3 regions of the Aeribacillus sp. JST-2 genome follow, and region 3 is predicted to be linked to each of the others. Evidence: riboswitches for the same ligand, from Rfam matches in the RefSeq annotation. Region 3 holds a riboswitch; each other region holds the start of a gene.
The links. A riboswitch is a leader RNA that binds a small molecule or an ion and turns the genes downstream of it on or off. The one in region 3 is predicted to bind thiamine pyrophosphate.

Region 1: linked by a shared signal. The riboswitch ahead of tenI (thiazole tautomerase TenI) and the one ahead of thiC (phosphomethylpyrimidine synthase ThiC) in region 3 are both predicted to bind thiamine pyrophosphate.
Region 2: linked by a shared signal. The riboswitch ahead of AC0KTX_RS10920 (acetylornithine deacetylase) and the one ahead of thiC (phosphomethylpyrimidine synthase ThiC) in region 3 are both predicted to bind thiamine pyrophosphate.

Annotation. Positions count from the first base shown of each region.
Region 1 covers NZ_JBVVUU010000005.1:82,898-91,117, forward strand. Annotated here, with positions in the region: gene AC0KTX_RS04475 (thiazole synthase) at 1-519, opposite strand, end outside; gene thiS (sulfur carrier protein ThiS) at 526-729, opposite strand; gene thiO (glycine oxidase ThiO) at 736-1,851, opposite strand; gene tenI (thiazole tautomerase TenI) at 1,838-2,467, opposite strand; TPP riboswitch at 2,524-2,633, opposite strand; gene AC0KTX_RS04495 (monovalent cation:proton antiporter family protein) at 2,692-4,542, opposite strand; gene mgtE (magnesium transporter) at 4,571-5,923, opposite strand; gene AC0KTX_RS04505 (RluA family pseudouridine synthase) at 6,035-6,931, opposite strand; gene AC0KTX_RS04510 (NAD kinase) at 6,951-7,742, opposite strand; gene yjbM (GTP diphosphokinase) at 7,739-8,220, opposite strand, start outside.
Region 2 covers NZ_JBVVUU010000019.1:32,407-40,626, reverse strand. Annotated here, with positions in the region: gene tenA (thiaminase II) at 1-277, opposite strand, end outside; gene tenA (thiaminase II) at 295-972, opposite strand; gene AC0KTX_RS10920 (acetylornithine deacetylase) at 1,005-2,270, opposite strand; TPP riboswitch at 2,395-2,495, opposite strand; gene AC0KTX_RS10915 (hypothetical protein) at 2,562-3,221, opposite strand; gene AC0KTX_RS10910 (YhgE/Pip family protein) at 3,818-6,079, opposite strand; gene AC0KTX_RS10905 (TlpA family protein disulfide reductase) at 6,521-6,976, opposite strand; gene AC0KTX_RS10900 (peroxiredoxin) at 7,039-7,587, opposite strand; gene AC0KTX_RS10895 (mechanosensitive ion channel family protein) at 7,901-8,220, shown strand, end outside.
Region 3 covers NZ_JBVVUU010000003.1:143,539-151,758, reverse strand. Annotated here, with positions in the region: gene AC0KTX_RS03030 (MGDG synthase family glycosyltransferase) at 1-671, shown strand, start outside; gene thiC (phosphomethylpyrimidine synthase ThiC) at 721-2,463, opposite strand; TPP riboswitch at 2,593-2,708, opposite strand; gene AC0KTX_RS03020 (NfeD family protein) at 2,966-3,670, shown strand; gene floA (flotillin-like protein FloA) at 3,689-4,681, shown strand; gene AC0KTX_RS03010 (hypothetical protein) at 4,710-5,123, shown strand; gene yqfC (sporulation protein YqfC) at 5,178-5,462, shown strand; gene yqfD (sporulation protein YqfD) at 5,473-6,666, shown strand; gene AC0KTX_RS02995 (PhoH family protein) at 6,670-7,623, shown strand; gene AC0KTX_RS02990 (HD family phosphohydrolase) at 7,665-8,220, shown strand, end outside.

The DNA of each region.
Region 1 (8,220 bases), on a different contig from region 3:
CTCAATAATAAATGATAAATTAAGCGGGTTGATGATGCCTTGGCCTGATCCGATCGGGGATGCTCCGGGCATAATCGCATGAACACCCAATTCTTCCAGCTTCTTGGCAAGAACAACGTCATCCGATGTGTACGGAAGAACAATGAATCCTTCTTTAAGCAAGATTTCAGATGCTTTTAATGTCTCGACTGGATCTGGCAGCAGCGTTTTGTCACAACCGATCACTTCTACTTTAATCATATCACATAATCCCGAAGCTTTAGCGAGTTTGGCGATTCTTACCGCTTCCTCTGCCGTTTTCGCCCCGGCTGTATTGGGAAGCAGTGTATATTTCGATAAATCGAGCTGCTCTAAAAAATTTGGCTGCGAAGAGTCAAAAATATTCATTCTTCTAACGGCAAACGTCAAAATTTCCGCTTCAGATACCTCGACCGCTTTTTTTTGGATTTCTAATGACGGATATTTCCCCGTTCCCAGCAGCAATCTTGATTGAAATGTTTTATTTCCTATTTTCAACATATTATATCATCCTCCCCCAACAAAATGGACTATTTCCACTTGATCCCCATCATGGATGCTTTGGGTGCTGTATTGTTCTTTCGAAACAATTTCCCCATTTAATTCCACAACTAAGATGCGGTCTTGCAATTGAAAAGAGGCCAGCAAATCTTGAACATTTTGAATATCGTTTTGCACTTCCATCTGCTGGCCGTTTATGCGGAGCTTCACAGACCATCACCTCCCCTTTGCGCCTGAACAAAGTCTATTTAATGAAAAAGCGTTGAGAAAACGTTGATACTTCTTCGTGTTCAAAATTATATCTTTCATGATTAAACTAGTGATCGGTGCGAGCAAAATGCCGTTCCGATAATGACCGGTGGCAAAATAGATTCCGTTATATTCGGGGTGCTCACCAAAATACGGCCAGCTGTCTTCTGTTTGCGGCCGCAGCGATGACCACGCATCAACGATCGGCTCATCCCCTATGGACGGAATAAGCTTTTGCACTTTCGTCATCAATCCAGAAATTCCTTTCACAGTTGGATTTGCATCCCAATCATTTTCATATGATGTCGCTCCGATAATGACCTTTCCGTCCTTTTTCGGAACAATGTAGCAGTGATCGTAAAACAAGGTTTTCTTGATGATAATCTTTTTCGGTTTGACGGCAAAACATTCCCCTTTCACCGGCTTCATTGGATTGTTTAATCCCAATTGTTCAAAAAAAATACCGCTCCATACCCCGCTTGCCACGATAACTTTATTGGATAAAAATGATCCAGAAGGAGTGGAAATCTTGTATCCGCCGGCTTCTTTTTTTATTTCAATGACAGGACATTGTTCAAAAACTTTCGCACCAAATTTTTGAGCGCCTTTCAGAAAGGCATGGCAAACAGACGATCCTTTCACTTGACCGTCGCCCTTCAGCCAAAGAGCGCCTTTGATTGATTTTGATAAACTTGGTTCATTCTCGAAAGCATATTCTCGGGGATGAAATTCAAACTCCACATTTGTCTCAGCCAGTTTTTGTAATTCAACCGCTTCTTCCTCCGTGAAAGCCAAGCGGTACATGCCTTCATTGATAAGTTCAATGTCAATGCCGGTTTGCTCCATTAATTCTGCTGAAAGAGTTTCATATAAATTTCGGCTTTCTAAACACAATTCATAAAAAATATCTCTTTCTTCATTTTCTGAATGTGCGCCAAGCATTCCGGCTGCAGCAGACGTTGCTTTTCCGCCGATGGTTCCCCCTTCAAAAACGGCGACTTTTAACCCTTCCTTCGCCAGTTGGTAAGCTATTCCTTGCCCGATGATTCCTCCGCCGACAATACCGACATCAAAAGCCTTCACTTGCTTTCTCTCCTCTCCTCAGCAGCTTGGCGGCATTTTCAGGATCGCTGCTAGAAAAAATGTATGACATGACAGCCGCTCCAGCCGCTCTTTGTTCTAACACTTGCTTAATATTCCCCGGCTCAATTCCTCCGATTGCAATGACCGGTATTTTGACGCATTCGGTAATTTTCCTTAGCACATCAACTCCCTTCGGAGCCTTTCCCTTTTTGCAGTTCGTTTGGAAGATGTGCCCGAACATGATATAATCGGCTCCATCTTTCTCAGCTGTTACCGCCTCTTCCAATGAATGAACACTCACTCCTGTTCTGATGTCCGGAAAAGCACCTTTGACTTTTTGAACGGGGATCCCGCGCCCCGGAAGATGCACATTGCGGATGCCCGTCACTAGGGCTACATCGAGCCTGTCATTGATCACAAGCTTTTGATTGGGAAATCCGCTTTTTATCAGGAGCTCGATCAGGCGGATGATCTCACCCGCTTTTTTTTCTTTTTCACGAATATGTACATAATCAACAGAAGCGGAAATAGATAAAATTATATCGGCAAGTTGTTCAACCGATTTTGAACCATCAGTCACTGCATGGAGCTCCAATGCATTCATTCCTTTCCACATAAAAAACCACTTTCCTTATTGGAAAGTGGCGGCGGGATTGTTTTGACACTTGTTCATTTTTCCCTCTTCCACTTCCCTACGCTGGCATCACCCAGATCAGGTTCAAAGGGTCTTAAAGTCTGCACTTTAATCTCAGCCTTTCAACAAGGCTCCCCTAGTGGATCATTGGTAATGATTTTATTTTCATAGTTTCATGTTATCATAAGATGTTTTCTTTTAAAAGATTATTCACCAAATTGTAATTCCTGCTTCAACTCGTTCACATATTCGCGCGATCCGGTTACAATCAGCCGATCCCCGGTTTTCAGCTCCGTATCGCCATGAGGGACGATGGAATCTTTGCCGCGGAAAATACGGACGAAAATACAATCGCCTATGAACGGGAAATGACGGATTTTTGTTCCATCATACTTATAGTTGTTCATGTTGATTTGATAAAGGATGGAATCATTGTCCGTCAATATTTTCATTATACTTGGCGTTTCGATTAAGGCTCTAAGGAGCGTTTTTGTCGACAGCATGACAGAGAATACATCAATGTCTTTTTCCTTCAACGCTTCATCCAATTCAGGAGAAGAAACACTGGCGATGACCCGTTTGACGCCGTATTCTTTGGCAAATGCTGCTATTTCTGCATTTCTTTTTTCTTTGCCAGTCGCTACGACAAGAATATCTGCATCAAATACCTTGCGGGCCTCTAAAGTTTCTAAGCGGTAGTCTTCCAATTCTTCAATTTTAAAAAGCGATTGAGCTATCACCTTATCAATTTTATCTTGCTGTGTATGATAGACCGTTGTTTCATATAAATGTTTATCTAATTCCCTTGTGACAGGCAGTGTCATTTGATTGGCGCCGATAAACGCCACTTTCAGCTTTGGCTGCTCAGCAAGCTTCTTAGGGAAAAGTTTTTGAAAACCGATCGGATAAACGATGCTTGTCAAAACCGCTACTAAAATTAATGCATCGGCCATTCCATCATTGATGATGCCGATTTTCACCCCGATTTCGGCAGCGGCAATCACGAGCGATAAAGTGGACGTTAACAAAAAGGCCGAAGCGACCGTTGTTTTCGTGTCATACCAATTTCTCAAAATAAACACCGGCAGGATTTTTGAAATAAATAATGCTAAAAAAAGCAAAGGGATTAAAATCAATAATTGCGGGTCTTTGATCAGTTCCCATAGGTTTAAATCGACACCGATCATAACAAAAAAGATCGGAATCAAAAAACCGTAGCCAAAGGAATCAAGTTTTTGCACCATATCTGGATTTGGCGAGAGAAGGGAAACAAGCACTCCGGCGAGAAAAGCTCCTAAAATATTCTCGGCTCCGAGTGTTTCGGAAAGACCGACAAGAACAAGGATGAGCGTAAAAACGGCTCTTGTTCCTATTTGAATGGTTCCTTTCGACATGGTTTCAATAAAGGAGCGGCTTTTGAATCGTTTGCCGATAAAAAATAAAACGACCCCTGCCGCAAACAAAAGAAGCAATAGCCAAGTCCTGTTTTCACCGCCGCTGTTTAAGGAAACAAACACCGCCAGCAAAATCATCGTGGCTAAGTCAGCAATAACGGCAACAAGCAAAATAATCTGGCCGATGTTTGATTTCATAATTTGCGCATCTTTTAATGTTGGAACAACAACACCTAGAGAAATCGTTGAAATCACGAGGGTCATATAGAAAGCGTTTTGAATGAAACCAAGCCACATAAACAAGTAGGACAAAAGCAATGAAACAATAAAGATGCCTGCAAAGATGACGGACGCAGCGAAAAATGTGTTGGGAGCGTCCTTCCCGTTTGCCAGTTTTTCTTTTTGCTTTCCTTTCGCAAAAACGGAAAAATCGATTTCAAGCCCGCTTAAAAACATGAGGAAAATAAACCCCAGAGTCGAAAGAGTAGCAAGCCATACATCTTGTTCAACAAGATTTAACCCGCTTTTTCCAATGATTAATCCCATTATAATTTCGGCCACAACAACAGGTATAAACGAAAGCCTGAAACGGTGCAGCAAAATCGGCGTCAAAAAAGCTGCTACAAGAACAATGACTAATGAAGTTACAGCATGGTTCTCCAAATCATCCGCCTCCTTTTTTCAAATGCTATCATAAATAATTCATGAACATAGTTGCCATTCCAAAGTAGATGAGGATACTAATCATATCGTTGATTGTCGTAATAAATGGACCAGAGGCCACGGCAGGATCAATATGCAGCCGGTGCATAATAAGAGGAATCAACGCCCCCGCAATCGTTGCAACAGTTAATGTGGCCAAAATAGAAATGCCGACTAACAATCCAAGAAATAACTCCTGCTTCCAAACGAAAATAATCAGTGCCACAACAACTCCGCAAACCGTTCCTGTAATAACGCCTGTGCCTGCTTCTTTCAACACGATTTTCCAAACCTTCTCAGAGGCGCCGTCTTCTGTCGCCAGTCTTCTGACTGCGACCGCTAAACTTTGCGTTCCTGTATTCCCGGCCATCCCCGCTATTAAAGGAATAAATAGCGCTAAAGCAGCCACTTTGTTCAGCGTTTCTTCAAATCGGCCAATTAAACTGGCTGTCAACATCCCCAAAAAGAGCAAAATGATGAGCCATGGCAGCCGTTTCCTTGCGGCCGAAATAGAGTTGTAATCGTAAGAATCGACATCGGAAACCGCAGCCAGTTTTGAATAGTCATCAGAAGCTTCTTCATCAAGTACATCAATGATATCATCAACTGTCACGATGCCGAGAAGATGGTTTTGAAAATCGACAACGGGAAGAGCTAAAAAATTGTAATCCTTCATTTTTCGTGCGGCTTCTTCCTGATCATCGCCTACAGAGACGGAATAAACATTCTTTTTCATGATATCGGCAATTATCGTCTCATCTTCATGCACAATTAAATCTCTTAGTGAGAGAACTCCGGCCAGATGCTTTTCTTCATCCGTTACATATAAATAGTAAATTGTTTCTGCATCCGGAGCCTCTTTTCGCAATTTTTCCATGACCGAACGAACCGTCTGATTGGCCCGAATCGAGATGAATTCAGTCGTCATGATGCTTCCGGCCGTAAATTGTTCATAGTTTAGAAGTTCGCGAATGCTTTTCGCCACCTGTACATCCATTATCGCCAAGTAGCTCGCCACTTGGTCTTTGCTCAGCTCATTTAGCACATCCACCGCATCATCCACATTCATGTGCTCAAACATTTTTGCGGCAAAAGCCGGATCCATCTCATTCAATAACATATGAAGCCTTTTTTTATCTTCCTTTACGTTTTCAAAAACAGAAGCCATTTCTTCAGGAGAAAGGAAATGGTATACGTGCATTCTATCCGTTTGATCTAATTTCAAAAAGAATTTTGCCCGATCATAAGGATGAAGTTCGAAAAAATACGAGCGGAATTCATCCAAATTTTCTTCTTTCAGATGATGAATCATATTTTCCCATAGGGCTGACTTTTCCACCATCCAATCCTCCTCCTTTCCGACATCAACGGACAAATGTTATAGTATGTTTTTCTATATTAACAAATCAGACGGTTTTTGTCGTATATTTTCCATAAACAAAAGCATGCACTTTTAACGCGCATGCTTCAATATTTTTTCCATATCTGACGGAAGCTTGCACCGAAATTCCATCCTCTGTTTGAAAACAGGATGAAAAAAGGAAAGTTGCCGGCTATGAAGGGCTTGACGGTCAATCTCTTTTTTTTCGCCGCCATATAGAGTATCCCCCAATAGCGGATGGCCGATAAATGCCATATGCACTCGAATTTGATGTGTTCTGCCTGTCTCGAGATGCAGTTCGACCAATGTTTTGTCAGAAAAACGTTCCAAAACCCGATAATGCGTGACAGCTTCTTGTCCATCTTCCCTTACTGTCCGCTCAATAATGCTTCCTTCTTTCCTTGAAATCGGCGCATTAACCGTCCCTTGATCCTTCTCAACGATTCCATGGACAATGGCATTGTAAACACGTTTGACCGTTCCTGTTCGCTGCTCGCCGGCAAAAAGGGAGTGGCTGTACCTATGCTTTGCTACAAGCATCAATCCTGACGTATCCCGATCAAGTCTGTTGACAATATGAACGGTATAGTTTTCCCCTTTTTGATCATAGTAGTATAAAAGACCGTTCGCCAAACTTCCTGTCGGATGCTCCCTCGATGGAATCGTGTTTAAAAACGGCGGTTTGTTAACAACAAGACAATGCTCGTCTTCATATACAATTTTAAAATCCACTTTTTCAGGCAGCATCGAAGTGCTTCTTTTTTCATCAGGAAAAAGGACGAGCACTTCCTCGCCAGCTTGCAAAATGTGGCGGACATTTTTTTCATAGCCATTGACAATCATTTTTCCGCCGTTGAATTTTATATCGGTTAACAACGCTTTTGAAACGCCATGCTCCCGTAAAAAATCTTTTAGCAGTTTTCCATGATCTTTCTTTTGTGCTATAAAACGAAGCTGGAAGGTTCCCATTTTCGATTCTTTCCTTTATTTAGTCTGCTATAAACGAATCGCGAACTCTTTTCCAAAACGGGAAAGGCCGATATCTCGCAAACCTTACTTTTTCCTTGGCAACCCGGCATTGGATTGATTTAACATCTTTATGGAGCAGTGTTAAATGATCGACGGTCACTTGAAAATCCACATCATTAACAGGCTTTAACAAACACGTATGATGATTTGGCAAAATCAGCGGAGACCCGACTGTCCGGAACACTCGGTTGTTTATGGAAGCCATCTCGGTTAATTGAATGGCTGAAATCGACGGATGAATGATGGCACCCCCGAGCGCTTTGTTGTAAGCTGTACTGCCCGCTGGTGTTGAAATGCATAATCCATCACCGCGAAACGTTTCAAAAAGCTGGCCCTTGATGATAACATCCATTACAAGAGTGCCTTCAATACTTTTCACGGTGCATTCATTGAGGGCAAGATAACTCGCTTCGCTTCCCCCGTTGTGGCGGACAACCACTTCCAGCAACGGGTATTCCACAAGCTGAAAAGGGGTTTTCGCAATGGCGATGACCATTTTTTCAATTTCGTGCGGAAGCCAGTCGGCATAAAAGCCGAGGTGGCCGGTATGAACCCCAATAAATGACGTTTTATCCAATCTGCTTTTATAGCGATGGAACGCATAGAGCAGTGTCCCGTCTCCGCCAACCGAAATGACGATATCAGGCTGATCTTCATCATATTGAAAGTCAAAATCCAGCAAATAAGTGCGTATCTTTTGCGCCAGTGTATTCGATGTGTCATCGCCTTTTGATGTGATCGCAAATTTCATTCCTCTCCATTCTCCTTTTTTAGAGTTGGTTCAATTTTTCGTAAAAAGATGACTTGCGCTTCTTGGATTTCCCCGCGTATTTGCGACATTTCTTCGTCAAGCCGGTAAGCTGCTTCCGCCGCACGTTGCAGGCGGATTTTAATATCCTCGGGTATTTTGCCGCTGTACTTATAATTGAGCGAATGTTCGATAGTTGCCCAAAAATTCATGGCAAGCGTTCGTATTTGAATTTCCACCAATATTTTTTTCAATCCTTCAAATGATTGGACGGGGTATCTGGCAACAACATGGTAGGAGCGGTAGCCGCTCGCTTTTTTGTGCGAAATATAGTCTCTTTCTTCAACAATTTCCAAGTCATGTCGTTCCCTCAGCATTTGCACAACTTTTTTAATATCATCAACGAACTGGCACATCATTCGGAGGCCGGCAATATCCTGCATTTCTTCTTCCAATCGATGAAGGGGAATTTGTTTACGCT
Region 2 (8,220 bases), on a different contig from region 3:
GCTGTTTGGCAAATGTTTCATGAAGAGATAATTCCGCTTCAAATGTTCCTTGTGCATGCTGAGCCATTCGCGATGTCGTATATAAATCGTTTGCTTTTGCCGCTCCATACGATTGCACTTTTGCAAAATGGCTTAAATAATACGAATCTTGTAAAACGTAATAACGAAAACATTCAAGCGGCAAACTCCCATCAGCAATACCTTTTACAAATGGATGATCGAAGCTGGCCTGCCATATCGGATCTGCTTTTGTTCGAATTTTTTCAGTAAATTTCATGTTCATTCTCTCCTATATTAAGAATTGATTTCGATTGGCCACATTTCTTTTCGTTCAGACATTTCCCAAAACATATATTCGTATTTGCTCGTTGTGACAAAAATATCTTCCAGCCATTTCAATTCTTCTTCCCGTTTTCCTTCTGCAAGCTCATTCATTAAATCTTTCAGCCATTTTGCCAATTCACCGAATTCTGTTGATGCGTACATTTTTACCCACTCGCCGTAAAACTCATGTTCACTGGCACCAGGAATCTCATGTAAGCGTGTGCCGATTTCATAATAGCTCCATGTACATGGAAGGACTGCGGCAACCAGTTCTGCCAATGATCCTCGCTGCGACACATTTAACATATAGCTCGTATATGCAACGGTTGTAGCAGCAGGCTGAACTTGTTCTAATTTTTCCTTCTCTATTCCTATTCTTTCAGCGTATTGACGATGCAAATCCATTTCCACTTTTAACGTCGAATGTAGAAGATCAGCAAAAACTGTCATTGTTTGAAGATTGTGAGCCTTTAAGCTTCCAAGGGCAAACAGGCGGCAGTATTCGATTAAATAAAGATAATCCTGCTCCATAAAAAAGCGAAATTTGTCGATATCCAGCGTCCCATTGCCGATTCCTTGAACAAACGGATGATGGTAACTCGCTTCCCAAATCGGTTTTGCAGTTTTATACAATCGGTCTGTAAACATTTGAATTACCCCTTTCGCAGCTTTTGTAATTGTCATCGTTTTTTCTGATACCAATCAAATAAAAACGCGATCAGCGATTTTGTAAATGTTTTTAATTGGGGGATGGACAGCTTTTCATTCACCGAGTGTGCATCTTCAAGCGTGCCCGGTCCATATAAAACGACGGGAATTCCCGCTTCACTCAGCCAGCCGCCGTCTGTCACAGTAGGGGACATCGTCAGCTTTGCTTCCTCATTAAATGCCAGTTTATGTGCTTTTTGTAATGTTTTCACTCCGAGTGAATGTTCGTCATATGAAAAAGCTGGGAAAATTTCTCCTCGATCTTCAATCATCGATGTGCCGCCCCATTTAAATTTCGGAGGATATTTCCGAAGCCATGGATCAGCCATTGCAACATGATGGATATGTTCTTCAATTTCCCGGATCACCTCTACATAATGCTCTTCCGGGTAATAATGAACGGTAATCCAAAGGGAACATTTATCGGCCACAAAAGCGGCGTGCCTTCCACCTTCAATCACTGCAGGATTAATTGTGGCAGAACCAGGCGGAAAGCCTTTGCTCGTTTTCATCACTGCCCAATGCTGTTCAAGCTCTCGCAGTCCTTCAATAATTTTCATCATTTTTTCAATCGCGCTTGCCCCAAAAAGCTTCCCGCCGGCATGAATCATTTGTCTTCTCGTGCCATCGTGAAATGTCTCGGGGCTTTCAATCGTAATCCAGCCCGTGATCACCCCGCCTTGCCCTTGTATTTCACAGTTGCTTGAATCGACAACGATGGCAAAATCAGCTCGATATCCCCGGTCGCAGCACGATTTTGTTCCTGCTTCGCCTACTTCTTCTCCGACAACGGACTGAAAAATGATATCCCCTCCCGGCTCAATACCGTTTTCTTGCAGCAGCTTTAATGCAAACAGACTGGCAGCCATTCCCCCTTTCATATCCGCTACACCGCGTCCGTATATGTAATCCCCTTTAACCGTTGCCTCAAAAGGAGGCGTTAACCATTCTTCTCCCTCTTCGATTGAAGCGACATCAATATGCCCGTTAATAATTAAACTGTGGTAATTTTCTGGATCTTTTCCTTTTTTCGTTCCTACTACGACTGGATCTTGTTCATATAAATCCCATTGATCAATGGAAAAGCCGATGTCTTCCAAATATGAGGCGACATACTTTTGAGCCTCTTTTGCATTTCTTGCCGGAGGGCTCGGCGTTTCAAACGATACGAGTGTTTTTAGAAGATTCAGAAGTTCTTCTTCCCTTTCATCAATTTGCTGAAATAACGTTTGTAACACGTTGTCTCCCCTTTCTTAACATTTTGTTTTGAAAAATGGTTTGCCAACCAGCCTTGTAATGCAAAAAGCCCGTTCCCAATATAAGGGAACGGGCAAGTATATACAAAACCCATAGACAGGTTTCGATATTACTGCACCACTTCCCTACGCTAGTATGATCTAGATCAGGTTCAAAGGGTCAAGGCACACGCCTTTCTCAGCCTTTCGGCTCCCCTAGTGGTTGATAATTCTATGAAATTTTGATTTTATTACATTAAATCATATCGTTTGCAAAATGACAAGCTGGTTGCGTCATCTTTTAGCCGTCTTGAGCAGTTCTCGATAGCCGATCCTCGTAAACTGGAGATGTTCATCAATATAATTCTCTCTTTGCAAATGGCGGATCGCCTCATCAGACAGTTGTATGTGCACCTGTTGAAACTTCTGGTTGAGTTCGTCAAACGAACTGTTTAAAATAAATTCTGCCCCGAGGATCTGAACAATTCGTTCCATCTCCGGATCTCTTTTCAACAACAAGTGAGCAACTCTGTCTTTCATAAGCACAAGCTCTTGTTTCAACTTGGAAGCTTCATTCTCCTTTTCGCGAATTCGAAGTCGGTACATTTGTTTTTCTTCTTCACCGATATTCGCTCTCGTCAAAAGCTCCTCCAATAATTGTGTTTTATCTAGCTCCAATTTATTTAACTGCTGTTCTTTTTTCATCATTTCCGTCTCGTTGATCCAATCGCTTTGAACAAACTCCTTTTTCCCCTCTTTATTGACCGGTCCAATCCGATCCATTTTTCGATACAAAAGAAATACGAGAACGACTAAACATCCGTTCATTAGCAAGGTTAAAAAACGGACTAGGACATCATTAAAGGCGATGAAATAAAAAAGAACCAATACAACAACCACTGCAATGAGCACTTTCAATAAGGTTATCACAAGATTTGTCGGCTGCTTTGTCAACCTTCCCAATCTCCTTCTCTTTCAAAATAAAGCAAATTTAATTATAGCGAATATGGATCAAAAATTCGAGAAGAAAAACATGTTTTTATATTAGCAAAAATTGAAAATCTGTAAGCCATTTTTGCGAAAATCAAAAATGAAAAGTCTTCGCTGAAAGAAACAGCGCTTCATTTTTCCGGGAAACATTTCTTAGGGCATCGAAAACAGTGATTTTTTGGCCTCTTCCCCGGAACGATCAAAAAAAAGTCCATTTTAGATGTTTATTGTTCGCAAATAAAAAAAGAGAATGTTGATATAACAGCATTCTTGGGTTTTAAATGTAATCTCTGTTAGCTGCTTCACGATTAAAGACGACACTATAAAAAATTCAGTATTAGTCATTGGATTTATAATTGTTCTTTTAACTGCAATATCTGCTGCAATTTACAGAAAAAATCAAAAAGGATAAAGGAAACTACTCTAATCCTTTTTTAATTGTGGCTGTCCAAAAAGATACTGACTTTTTGGAGCTCCTATATTTTCAGAAAAAATCGAAAAAATACAAAAGCCAGTGGAGAAAAACGAGTTGTTTTTCTCTCTGGCTTCGTTTTAGGAACTTATCGGACAGCCCCGGAAGCTGTGGAATCGTTATGTTGTGCAAATTGTTTATGGAACAAAGCTATAAAAAGAACAACTAAAAGGAGCAAAAACAAAGTGAAAAAGATTGCTAAGATTAGCGCTTCGTTTCGTAAATAAGGCATATCACCCGTTGAAATCACGGCCTTAAATCCGGAAACCGAATGCGTCATCGGCAGCCATTTTCCGATCTGTTGAAAGAAATCGGGAACAAGTTCAATCGGATACGTCCCACCGCTGGAAACTAGTTGCAAAATCAGCAAAATGACCGCAATAAATCTTCCCGGATCGGCCATGGAGGTTGTTAAAAATTGAATGATGGCCATGAATGTAATGCTTGTCAAAACAGAAAATAGATAAAATGCAGGCAAGCTTTCAACTTTAAGTCCTAAACCAAATAGCAAAATAGAATCGGCAATCACGGCTTGCAATGCAGCTATGAAAAATAAAGTTGCGAATTTGCTGACAAACCAAGAGAATGCGGATTTTGGCTGATCAGCCGGCTTTCGCAGAGGATAAATGATCGTCAGCATCAGCGCTCCAACCCACAACCCTAAAGATAAAAAGTAAGGGGCAAAACCCGTGCCATAATTCGGCACATAATCTATCTTATGCTCATCCGTCTTTACCGGACTTGCCATCATTTCATAAGTTTGGTCATTCCCATTTACACCTTTTGTTTTGTCGGCCGCTTCTGCCAATTTTTCCGACATCTCTCCTGTACCTGAAGCTAAATCTTTCGTCCCTTCATCAAGACTTTCTGCACCTTCAGCTATTTTTGCTGCGCCTTTCTGGAGACTTGAGGAACCTCCGTCCAATTGCATTAAACCGCTGGCAAGCTCTTTGCTGCCGCTGGCAAGTTTAGCTGCTCCGCTATTTGCTTCACCTAGTTTTTCAGAAAAAGTTTTCAAACCCTGTGACAGCTGAACTTGGCCATCATATATTTCAGCTGCACCATTTAAAAGCTGTTGTTGGCCGCTAGCGAAAGTCGCTAAACCATTGGTTAATTCCAACTGGCCGCTTTGCAATGTTTTTAATGCGTTTGGAAGTTCTTTTCCTCTTTCTGAAAGTGCAGCAGCGCCATTCGATAATGTTTCCATATTTTGCGACAGCTGTTTGCTTCCTTCCGCTAACTGGTGAACGGAGTTTTGTAATTTTTTCCATTCCCCTCCATCAACGCCGAGCTGCCGCTGAACGTCCGGCGGAAGATTTTGCAGTTGAACAAGGAAGGATTGAAGCTGTCCGACCTCTTGATCCAGTTTTTCCAATCCGGCCGACAATTGTTTGCTTCCTTCCGACGCCTTGTTCATCCCTTGTGCCATTTGTGATAAACGATTTACCATGTTGGTTGTTTCCGAATAAAGTTGGTCTGTTCCTTCTGTAAGTTTAGCCGAGTTTTCTTTTAATGCCTTGCTTCCTTCAAGCGACTGTTTCAGCCCATTTTGCAATTGAGCCGTCCCAGCTTTTGCTTTGTCGGCGCCTTCAAGCAATTGATCTCCTCCCGCCTGCAATCGGGAAAGTCCATTGCTAAGATTTGTTGCACCAAGAGCAAGCTGCTGGCCGCCATCTGCAGCTTTGCTGGCACTTGTTGAAAATGTTAAAGCTCCTTGAGATAATAATTTTAATTTTTCTTTTAATTGGGCCGAACCATCGTGAATTTTGTTTGCCCCATCATGTATTTTTGCAGCTCCATTACTTGCTTCCTGCAAGCCATCAGATAGATTTTTCATATTGGCAAACATCGATTCCGCATATGTTTCACTTATTTCATTGCCGATCTCTTCTTTTATTTTTTGAATGGCGGTCTCATTGATTTTACTTGATAAATAGTTATAACCTTCATTCGTCCAATACGATAGCTTTAAAGGACGTTTTTCATCTTCAAGCAAAGTTGTCGCGTTTTCAGAAAAATTTTCCGGTATTTCAATCGCCATGTAATATTGGCGATTCTTTAACCCTTTTTGCGCCTCCTTTCCGCTTACGAAATGCCAGTCAAATTCATCGTTCGTTTTTAAATTTTCAACAAAATCATCGCCTATGTGCAATGTTTTCCCTTCGTATTCAGCACCTTGATCATGATTAACGACTGCAACTGGGAGATTGTCCAGCTTCCCATACGGATCCCAAAAAGCATATAAATAAACACCGGAATAAAGAATGGGAATAAATAAAAGAGCTGCTAAAGCGATAGCCAGTTTTTTATTTTTTATAATGCTCAACCATTCTTTCAAAAGAAGCGGCATGTTTCTCCATCCTCCTCAAAACCATTGACTATTTTCCTCAATCGGTCAATCTTTTGGATGAAAAAAGGATTATCCTGCTGACAATCCAACAAGCATTTTTTAAACCGATTTAGAAATTCCTCTTTGTCAAGTTTCATTCAAAATAGGTAAGTTACGCTTTTTGGCAAATATAAAAAAGGGTGCAGTACAATTTACTCTTTTTCCTTGTCCGCTACCTAACAAGCAACAAATTTAACTATATGACCAAAACAGTTTTTTGGTCAGTTGATCTGAATTCAGTTTATCAGTTTCTTTTCCTGTTGTCAAACAATAAAAAAACCGGGTGCACAATTAAGCGTCCGGTTAGAACTCCAAAGCTTTCTAGAGGTCGAATGAAAGCCCCCCAATCGCTCTATTGCTCTTCTGTTCCCAAAAAAACCACCTGCACATTGCAGATGGTTTTTACTCAGCATTTTCAGATTCAGCTAAAACGCGGTTTACCCGCTTTTCAAGCATTTTCATCCCGCTTCCACCCGCTTGGAAGTGGCGCAGCACACCATTTTTATCAAAAACATAGTAAGCAGGTACATATTGATTTTGGAAAGCGTCTGTTAGTTTATGCTCATTGTCAACGAAGATCGGTTGAGTAATGCCGTGTTCTTCCGCTACTTTTTTGACATCATCGATGTTTAAATCTTTTTCAGATCGCGGCATATGCACTGCTACAACGTTTAATTTATCTTTATATTGGTCACGAAATTCGTTTACTTTCGGCATGGCTTCTTTGCATAAGTGGCAGCTGATAGACCAAAAATGAATTAATGTAGGTTTTTCTCCAATCAGCTGCTCTTTCGTTACTTCTCCGTTCAGCCATGCTGTTGCCCCAGTCAACTCAGGCATTGGTTCACGCAGCTTCATCATTTTACCTCCCTGTTGATCGATTGAAAAAAGGCCTAACAATCCGCTAGGCCTTTTCAACATTATACGTTCAGTGTTGCTTGGCCAGGTTTCCAGTTTGCAGGGCAAAGTCCACCTGTTTGCAGCGCTTGTAATACGCGCAATGTTTCATCAACATCGCGGCCAATGTTGTTATGGAATACCGTTTGATATTGAAGTTCGCCTTCTGGGTTGATGATGAACAATCCGCGGAGAGCTACACCTTCTTCTTCAATTAGTACACCATAGTCTTTGGAAACTTGGTGATTTGTGTCAGCCGCAAGCGGATATTTAATATCGCCTAATCCATTTTCTTCACGTGGAGTTTTAATCCATGCTAAGTGTGTATGAATGGTATCAGTTGATACACCAATTACTTCTGCATCAAGATCTTCGAATTCTTCATAACGGTCAGACATTGCCGTAATTTCAGTCGGACAAACGAATGTGAAGTCCATTGGATAAAAGAATAGAACTGTCCATTTTCCTTGCTTCATAATTTCTTCCAAACTTACTTTTCCGAACTCTTTGTTTGGCAATACAGCATCCATTTCAAAGCGTGGAGCTTGTTTTCCAACCATACGTTCTGCCATTATGTATCCCTCCATTAATTTTTTTCAAAGGAAACAACTAGTCTCCTTTATAACCTTGAAATATAATCTTCATCAGTTCATCATTATATAAGAATTTTAAATTTTAGTCAATTTTATATAATAATCAATTTAAAAGAAGAGTCAATATTTTCACCTTTTCCCTTATGTTCCCCAATGTTCGCCATATTTATTAAATTTTTGTAACAAACATTGAAAATTGCTCTCTGTATGTTAAACTTTCTTCTATGATTCAGTTTCCCATAGCCGCACGCATGATTCATCTCATAAGCTGATCGGAAAGGAGAGATTGCCCATGGATTTTTTGCAATCGTTTGATTGGTCAGGCTTAGCAGCGAAAACAGGGATCATTTTGATGAAGCTTGTCATCATTTACATCATTTATCGGATCGTGAAATCGATCGGAAATAAAATTATTGAAAAGACGTTCGATCGTTTGCAAAACCGGGAAGACGTCTCCGTCGCCCGCGCCAAGACTTTGCAGACATTAATGTTAAATGTTTTTCATTACGCATTGTTTTTTATTCTGATCGTCACCATTTTGCAGGAAGTCTTTGCCTACAAAGTAACCGCCTTATTAGCTGGAGCCGGGATCATTGGACTTGCCGTCAGTTT
Region 3 (8,220 bases):
GGGGCAAAAAAGAAATTGACTATCATTTCGTCGCTCATTCATATATGAAGGATTATTTACGGGAAAAAGGGGTCAAAGAAGAGCAAATATTTGTGACAGGCATTCCTGTCCATCCAAAATTTACAAAAGAAGAAGATCGTTTGCGCGGCATGCGTTTTCACTGCGGGTTAATTTCCGGGGGCAGCACAGGCATCGGTTCTTTAGAAATGATTACGGAAAAAATCAGACGTGATGATGACATCCATTATTTTGTGCTTTGCGGCAAAAACAAAAAGCTGTATGAGCGATTAATCAAACAAAACAACCCGAGAATTACCCCGTTATCATATATTTCTTCAAGAGAGCAGATGAACGATTTGTATAATCGCGTCGATTTTATAATGACGAAACCGGGGGGCGCGACAGTCAGCGAATGTTTGTACAAAAAGCTCCCCATTTTTGTGTACCATACTCTTCCGGGGCAGGAAGAAATCAATTTTGAGAAATTAAAAAAATTTGGAATGGTGTTTGATTTTAAACATTGGCAAGAGGAAACAAAAATTTCTCCTTCCATTCTTCGTGTGCTGCATTCCAAACAATTATCAGACTTTTTAACAAAAGTGGAGGAATATCATAAAAGTTTATCTCCTCTCGAACCGGCTGGATTGATCAAACGTTTAATGAAGGAATAGCTCCTGGAAGCCAAATAAGCTTCCAGGAAAAAATTTGTTTGGAAATCAATTATCGATAAAGGGATGATCCGCCCTCTACAAATTCTTTTGCTTTTTGCTTCAAACCTTCCTGAACGATATCAGAATCACTTTGACCGGCCATTTTTCTCAAATTGTGGGAAATTTTCATGGAGCAAAATTTTGGACCGCACATCGAACAAAAATGGGCGATTTTCGCTCCGTCAGCCGGCAAAGTTTCGTCATGGTAATCGCGTGCCCGTTCCGGATCGAGTGAAAGGTTAAATTGGTCGTTCCAGCGAAATTCAAAACGCGCCTTTGACAAAGCATCATCCCTTATTTGGGCGCCTGGATGCCCTTTTGCCAAATCTGCGGCATGGGCTGCAATTTTATAGGCAACAACACCTTGGCGCACATCTTCTTTATTTGGGAGACCTAAATGCTCTTTCGGAGTTACATAACATAGCATGGCCGTTCCGTACCAGCCGATCATTGCTGCTCCAATGGCCGAAGTAATATGATCATAGCCTGGGGCAATATCGGTTGTCAACGGACCGAGGGTATAAAAAGGAGCCCCTTTGCAAATTTCATTTTCCAAATCAACATTTTCCTTAATTTTATGCATTGGAATGTGTCCAGGACCTTCAATCATAACTTGGACATCATGTTTCCAGGCGATTTCCGTCAATTCACCGAGCGTTTTCAATTCGGCAAATTGCGCTTCATCATTGGCATCCCGAATAGATCCAGGACGCAAACCGTCACCTAATGAAACGGCAATATCATATGTTTTTAAAATTTCGCAAATTTCTTCAAAATGGGTGTATAAAAAGTTTTCTTGATGATGCGCGAGACACCACTGCGCCATGATCGAACCGCCGCGGGAAACGATTCCGGTCGTCCGATTGACTGTCAAAGGTATATAATGAAGCAGCACGCCGGCATGGATGGTAAAATAATCGACGCCTTGTTCTGCTTGTTCGATTAATGTGTCGCGGTAGATTTCCCATGTTAACTCTTCAGCAACGCCATTAACTTTTTCGAGCGCTTGGTAAATCGGAACGGTTCCAACCGGTACGGGCGAGTAGCGGATGATAAATTCTCTTGTTGCATGAATATTTTTCCCTGTTGAGAGATCCATGATCGTATCAGCACCCCAGCGAATGGCCCAAAGCATCTTCTCAACTTCTTCTTCGATTGACGATGTTACAGCTGAATTGCCGATGTTGGCATTAATTTTTACATGAAAATTCCGGCCGATGATCATCGGTTCACTTTCCGGGTGATTAATATTGGACGGGATGATGGCCCTGCCGGCGGCAACTTCTTGACGAACAAATTCAGGATCCATGTTTTCACGAATGGCCACAAACTCCATCTCAGGGGTGATGATCCCTTTTTTTGCATAGTGCATTTGTGTAACGACAGCACCTTTTTTGGCTTTGAAAGGCTTTCGATGAAAAGGTGTGGTAATATTTTGATCTTCCTCCTTGCGGAATCCATTATCTTCCGGCTTTACCTGGCGCCCATCATATTCCACAACATCATGACGGTCTAAAATCCACTGTTTGCGCACAGCCGGCAACCCTTTATGAATATCTGCTTGAAAATCAGGATCTGTGTAGGGGCCGCTCGTGTCGTAAACTTTTATAGGTTCATTTTCAAATGTTCCCGCTTCCGTTTTCGTGGGAGTTAATTGAATTTCCCGCATCGGAACGCGAATGTCGGGTCTTGATCCAGTCACATAAATTTTTTTGCTTGCTGGGAACTGCATGTCATCGAAATAATGTTTCATTTTTTCTCCTCCTCCATTTTTTATCTGAAGATGTGCATAGAGAATAGGAGGGGAGATGTTAAAAATAAAAACGGGTTCGCTTTAGCGCAAACCCGATCGATTCAATATAGACAAAGAAGGCAATACAAAAACTCCCGCTACCTACTTCCCTACGCTGGCATCATCCAGATCAGGTTCAAAGGGTTGAAGAACTTTAGACGCGTTCTTCTCTCAGTCCAGCTAATTGGACACCCCTAGTAGATGGTTATAGTGTTTTTTTAAATAATAACATAATGTCAAAATAATGAAAATAGTTTTTTTGTTTCATGGCATTTTTACAGTATCGTTGATTTCTGAAACTTTCTGCACATTTGCTCGTAATAATATTCATCACAACAAGGGAGGGAGAGGCCTGAAGCCAAATAAATTTTTTGCTTTTTGCATTCTGTTTTTCATTCTGTCCTTTGTTTTCCCGTCTTTTTATGAGGTCAAATCCTTCGAAAGGCCTGTTTTTGCCGAAGCGATGGCGGATCGCGACATCGATTTGATGGATGCAAATAACTTGCAGGCAGATGATACGCTTTCTGAAAAAATGGCAAAGTTTCTAACAAACCAATATGTCATTCCGGTTTTATTATCATTTGGGTGTTTAGGGCTCATTTTAGAATTATACCGTCCTGGATTCGGTGCACCCGGCTTCATTGGACTGACCTCGCTGTTTTTGTTTTTTTACGGTCATCATATTGCCGGTCTGGCAGGCTGGGAAACTGTTATGTTGTTTGCGGCTGGAAGTATGCTCCTTCTCCTGGAATTTTTTTTACCCGGAGGGATTACTGGAACGATCGGGTTGATTTTAGTGGTTTTAAGTTTGCTGTTTGCAGCTGAAAACATTGGGCATATGGCCGTTTCCTTGTTGATTGCGGGATCTGTTTCCTTTTTAGCGATATTTATTATGTCAAAGGTGATAGGAAAACGTATGAAGTGGTTTAAAAAAATCATTTTACAAGATTCGACTAGTACGGAAAAAGGCTATGTATCCAATCAAACCCGTACTGATTTAATCGGCAAACAAGGTGTAGCGCTAACTGTATTGCGGCCTTCAGGAACCGTCATGATCGACAATGAACGGCTCGATGTTGTTACTGAAGGCACCTATATTGATCAAGGCAAAAAAGTTTTAGTGGTGAAGGCAGAAGGACCCCGGATTGTTGTCAGGGAAATCAACTAAAAAATAGGAGGTATAGAAATGGATCCTTCCGTTTATCTCATGATGGGTCTTATCGTGATTGCGCTTATTTTCTTGGCGATTTTATTCTCCTTTGTCCCTGTTATGCTTTGGATCTCCGCTCTGGCAGCGGGGGTGAGAATCAGCATTTTTACACTGATTGGCATGAGGCTGCGCAGAGTGATTCCAAGCAGAGTGATCAATCCGCTGATTAAAGCTCATAAAGCCGGTTTAAATGTTACAACAAATCAATTGGAAAGCCACTATTTGGCAGGCGGAAATGTAGATAGGGTTGTCAACGCATTAATCGCTGCCGAAAGGGCAAACATTGAGCTGAGTTTTGAACGCTGCGCCGCCATTGATTTGGCAGGAAGAGACGTGTTGGAAGCGGTTCAAATGAGCGTGAATCCGAAAGTGATTGAGACTCCATTTATTGCCGGTGTTGCCATGGATGGAATAGAAGTAAAAGCAAAGGCGCGCATTACGGTAAGAGCGAACATCGACAGATTGGTCGGCGGTGCAGGAGAAGAAACAATCATTGCCCGTGTTGGTGAAGGGATTGTCAGCACAATCGGTTCATCCGATGACCATAAAAAGGTGCTTGAAAATCCCGATATGATATCCCAAACAGTATTAAATAAGGGCTTGGATTCTGGAACAGCTTTTGAAATTTTATCAATTGACATCGCTGATGTTGATATTGGCAAAAACATTGGCGCCATCTTGCAAACAGACCAAGCGGAAGCAGATAAAAACATTGCGCAAGCTAAAGCAGAAGAGCGCAGGGCGATGGCTGTGGCGAGAGAACAAGAGATGCGCGCACGCGTTGAAGAAATGCGGGCAAAAGTAGTTGAAGCGGAAGCCAAAGTTCCGCTGGCGATGGCCGAAGCTTTAAAATCCGGAAATATCGGAGTGATGGATTATATGAATATGAAAAATATTACTGCTGATACGAACATGCGCAATGCAATCGGAAAAATAACAAAAGACCCTTCCGGAGAAGAAGACGAATGACCGCATAATGGATCAGGGAGGTGCACTGTTGGAATTTTTTGAAAATCCTATTGTTGTTTTAGTTAGTATCGCTGTTCTTTTCACATTGTTCGGAAAACGAAACAAAAAAGAACAACGCCCGGGCAAAAAAAATAAGCGTTCCCAAAAGCAGCCGAAGGATAGACAAACATCCAGCCGGCAAGGAAAACGCAAAATAATCCATCATCCTGTAAGTAAAACAATCATAGAGAAAACAGAAAAAGAATGGAAAAATACGAAAACTTTATATGAAAAAACAGAAAGAAAAGCTGTTCCGACAAGAGAAGTACAGAATGGCAAAATGGTTAAAAGGGACGTTCGCTCTCGTCTTCCGAAAGGCTCTGCCGTAGATGGGATCATATGGAGCGTCATTATCGATGAGCCCCGATCCAGAAAGCCGTATCAAGCGAAATTCAGAAAATAATGGTGTTAATCCCCCCTTCTTTCTCATACATATGAGGATGAGGGGGGTTCTCTTATGGGCAAAAAATGGCATCAGCGCATCAAAAGACTGTTGACAGAAAAAATGCAGCTGCCGGCTGACGTCATGATGGATCTTCCCCGCATTACGATGATCGGAACATTGCACATCTACATAGAAAACCACAGCGGATTGCTGACATTTACAGATAAAGAAATTCGAATTTTGCTAAAACAAGGACAGCTACTCATCAAAGGAAGCAATTTTGTTATGAAAGCCATTTTGCCCGAAGAGCTGCTTGTGGAGGGCAAAATTGACCAAGTCATTTATCTTGATCAGTAGGGGGATAAAAATGCAGAATCGCTCGTTCTATTTTTTTGCCGGAATTGTACAAGTTTTGGCAAAAGGCAGAGATTCCGAACGGATGCTGAATGATTGCCTGCGGCATGGAATGATGGTGTTGGATGTCAAAAGGCTGGATAACGGCACCATTTCATTTTTTATTCGCTTAAAAGATGTACATGCTTTCAGAAAAGCAGTTCGGAAACATGAATGTAAATGCACCTTTCATCAAAGAAAGGGTTTGCCGTTCCTTTTGAAAAAATCGCGGAAAAATCTCGGTTTTGTTGCAGGGGCAGTAAGTTTTGTATTCATTACATTTCTATTATCCAATATGATTTGGGGAATCGAAATAAAAGGAGCAGATCCGAAGACAAAGCATTTAATTCAAAAAGAATTGGACAAAATAGGAATAAGAAAAGGAACATTGCAATTTTTGACTCCCAGCTATGAAACGGTACGCAATCGCATTTTAAGCGAAGTAGAGGGGATTGCATGGATCGGGGTGAAAACGGAAGGAACAACCTTTCATTTGGAAGTGGCCGAGAAGAAGCAAGAGGAAAAAACGAAACAATCAGGCCCACAGCATCTGGTTGCTGCGAAAAAAGCAGTAATCGCAAAAATGTTTGTTGAAAAAGGACAACCATTGGTGGATGTCCATGATTTTGTAAAAAAAGGACAAATTTTGGTTTCCGGTATCATAGGAGAAGGAGACTCTGTTCGAAAAGTGGCGGCCAAAGGAGAAATATTTGGCGAAACTTGGTACATTTCAAAAGTGGAGGTGCCGCTGACATCCACTTTTCAACTGTTTACAGGGCGTTCCAAAACAAAACATTTTCTTGACTTTTTAGATATTTCCATTCCGGTCTGGGGGTTTTGGGGGAATGAGGAAAAAGGGTATAAACAGTATGTGATCGAGGAAAGCAGACACCCATTAAAAATTTTGCAATGGGAATTGCCTGTTTTTTACAAGAGAGAGACGATCCGGGAAACCGAACATTATAAAAGAAAATATACAATAAATGAGGCAAGATCTAAAGCGATTGCAGCTGGAAAACGAGATTTAGCCGAAAAACTTGGCGAAGATATTGAAATAAAGGGCGAAAAAGTTTTGCACGAAAACGTCGAGAATGGTAAAGTAAGATTGAAAATACACTTCCAAGTTATTGAAAACATTGTCAAAACAAAAAGAGTTCAGGGAGATTAGAGAATGACAGAAGATTTAGTCACTATAAGCCAAAGTTTAGAAAATCCCCATGAAGCGATTAGCTTATTTGGGATACAAGATGTGCATTTAAAAAGAATTGAAGAAGAATTAAATGTATCCATCATAACACGCGGCGAGGCAGTTTATGTTTCCGGTGAAAAGGAAAAAGCCGAATTGGTGGAAAACATCTTGAAGGCACTGCTATCCGTCATTCGCAAAGGAATTCCCATTACGGAACAAGATGTTCTTTATGCGACTAAATTAGCGAAAAACGGGACAATTGATGAGTTTGACTCCCTTTATGATGAAGAAATTGCAAAAAATGCAAAAGGAAAACCCATTCGTGTGAAAACACTTGGCCAAAGGAAATATATCCATGCCATTAAAAAACATGATTTGGTCTTTGGAATCGGACCGGCAGGAACAGGTAAAACATTTTTAGCAGTTGTTATGGCTGTCAATGCTCTAAAAAATGGTTATGTCCATAAAATCATTTTAACAAGGCCGGCCGTGGAAGCGGGGGAAAATTTAGGATTTTTGCCCGGGGATTTAAAGGAAAAGGTGGACCCTTATTTAAGACCGCTTTACGATGCGCTTCACGACATTTTGGGCGTTGATCATACAGAACGATTAATCGAAAGAGGAACGATAGAGATTGCTCCTTTGGCATACATGAGGGGAAGAACCCTTGAAGACTCTTTCGTTATTTTGGACGAGGCTCAAAACACGACAACGAAGCAAATGAAAATGTTTTTAACCCGATTAGGGTTTGGATCGAAAATGGTGATTACAGGCGATCTTACCCAAGTGGATTTGCCAAAAGGGATCAAATCGGGACTTCTGGAGGCCAATGAAAAATTATCGAACATAAAAGGGATATCATTCGTATATTTAGAACAGACAGATGTCGTTCGGCATCCGCTAGTGTCCAAAATTATTGCGGCTTATGAAAAATGAGAGGACCCGTTCCACAAGATCGGGTCGTTTTTGCTTCAACAATGAAGGAGGTGCTGCAAAAAGTGAGAAAAAAATTAGGGCGAACCTCGCAAAAAAAAGAAAAACAGCCAATATGGCCATTTTTTTGGAAAATCCAATCGCTGCACCTTTTTTTATATCCAATTATCGGGATTATCATGTTTTCCGTTTTATTTACCAGTGTAAAACCAGACACGTTCCATGCTAAATTGTTTTCCGTATCAGATCAGACGATTTATGCGCCCGTCACAGTAGTGGATCAGGAAATGACGGAAAAGAGAAAGGAAGAAGCGGCTGAAAGCGTCGAAGACCAATATGTCCTTAAAAAGGAATATGCGGATAACAGCGTCGATTTGGTCGAATCTTTTTTTGACGCTATTGGCGAAGCCTCTTCCGCTGACGGACAAAGCAATCAGGAAGCCGGCAATGAGGCGCAGCTTGACAAATTAAAGACTATTTTGGGAGAGACATACGAAAAATATTCCGAAAATGTGTATTTGCCTCTTTTAGCCGCTGATGAACAGCAGCGGTCGCTGGCCAAAGATGCGGTTGTCACGGCTGTAAACGAAATCATGAACG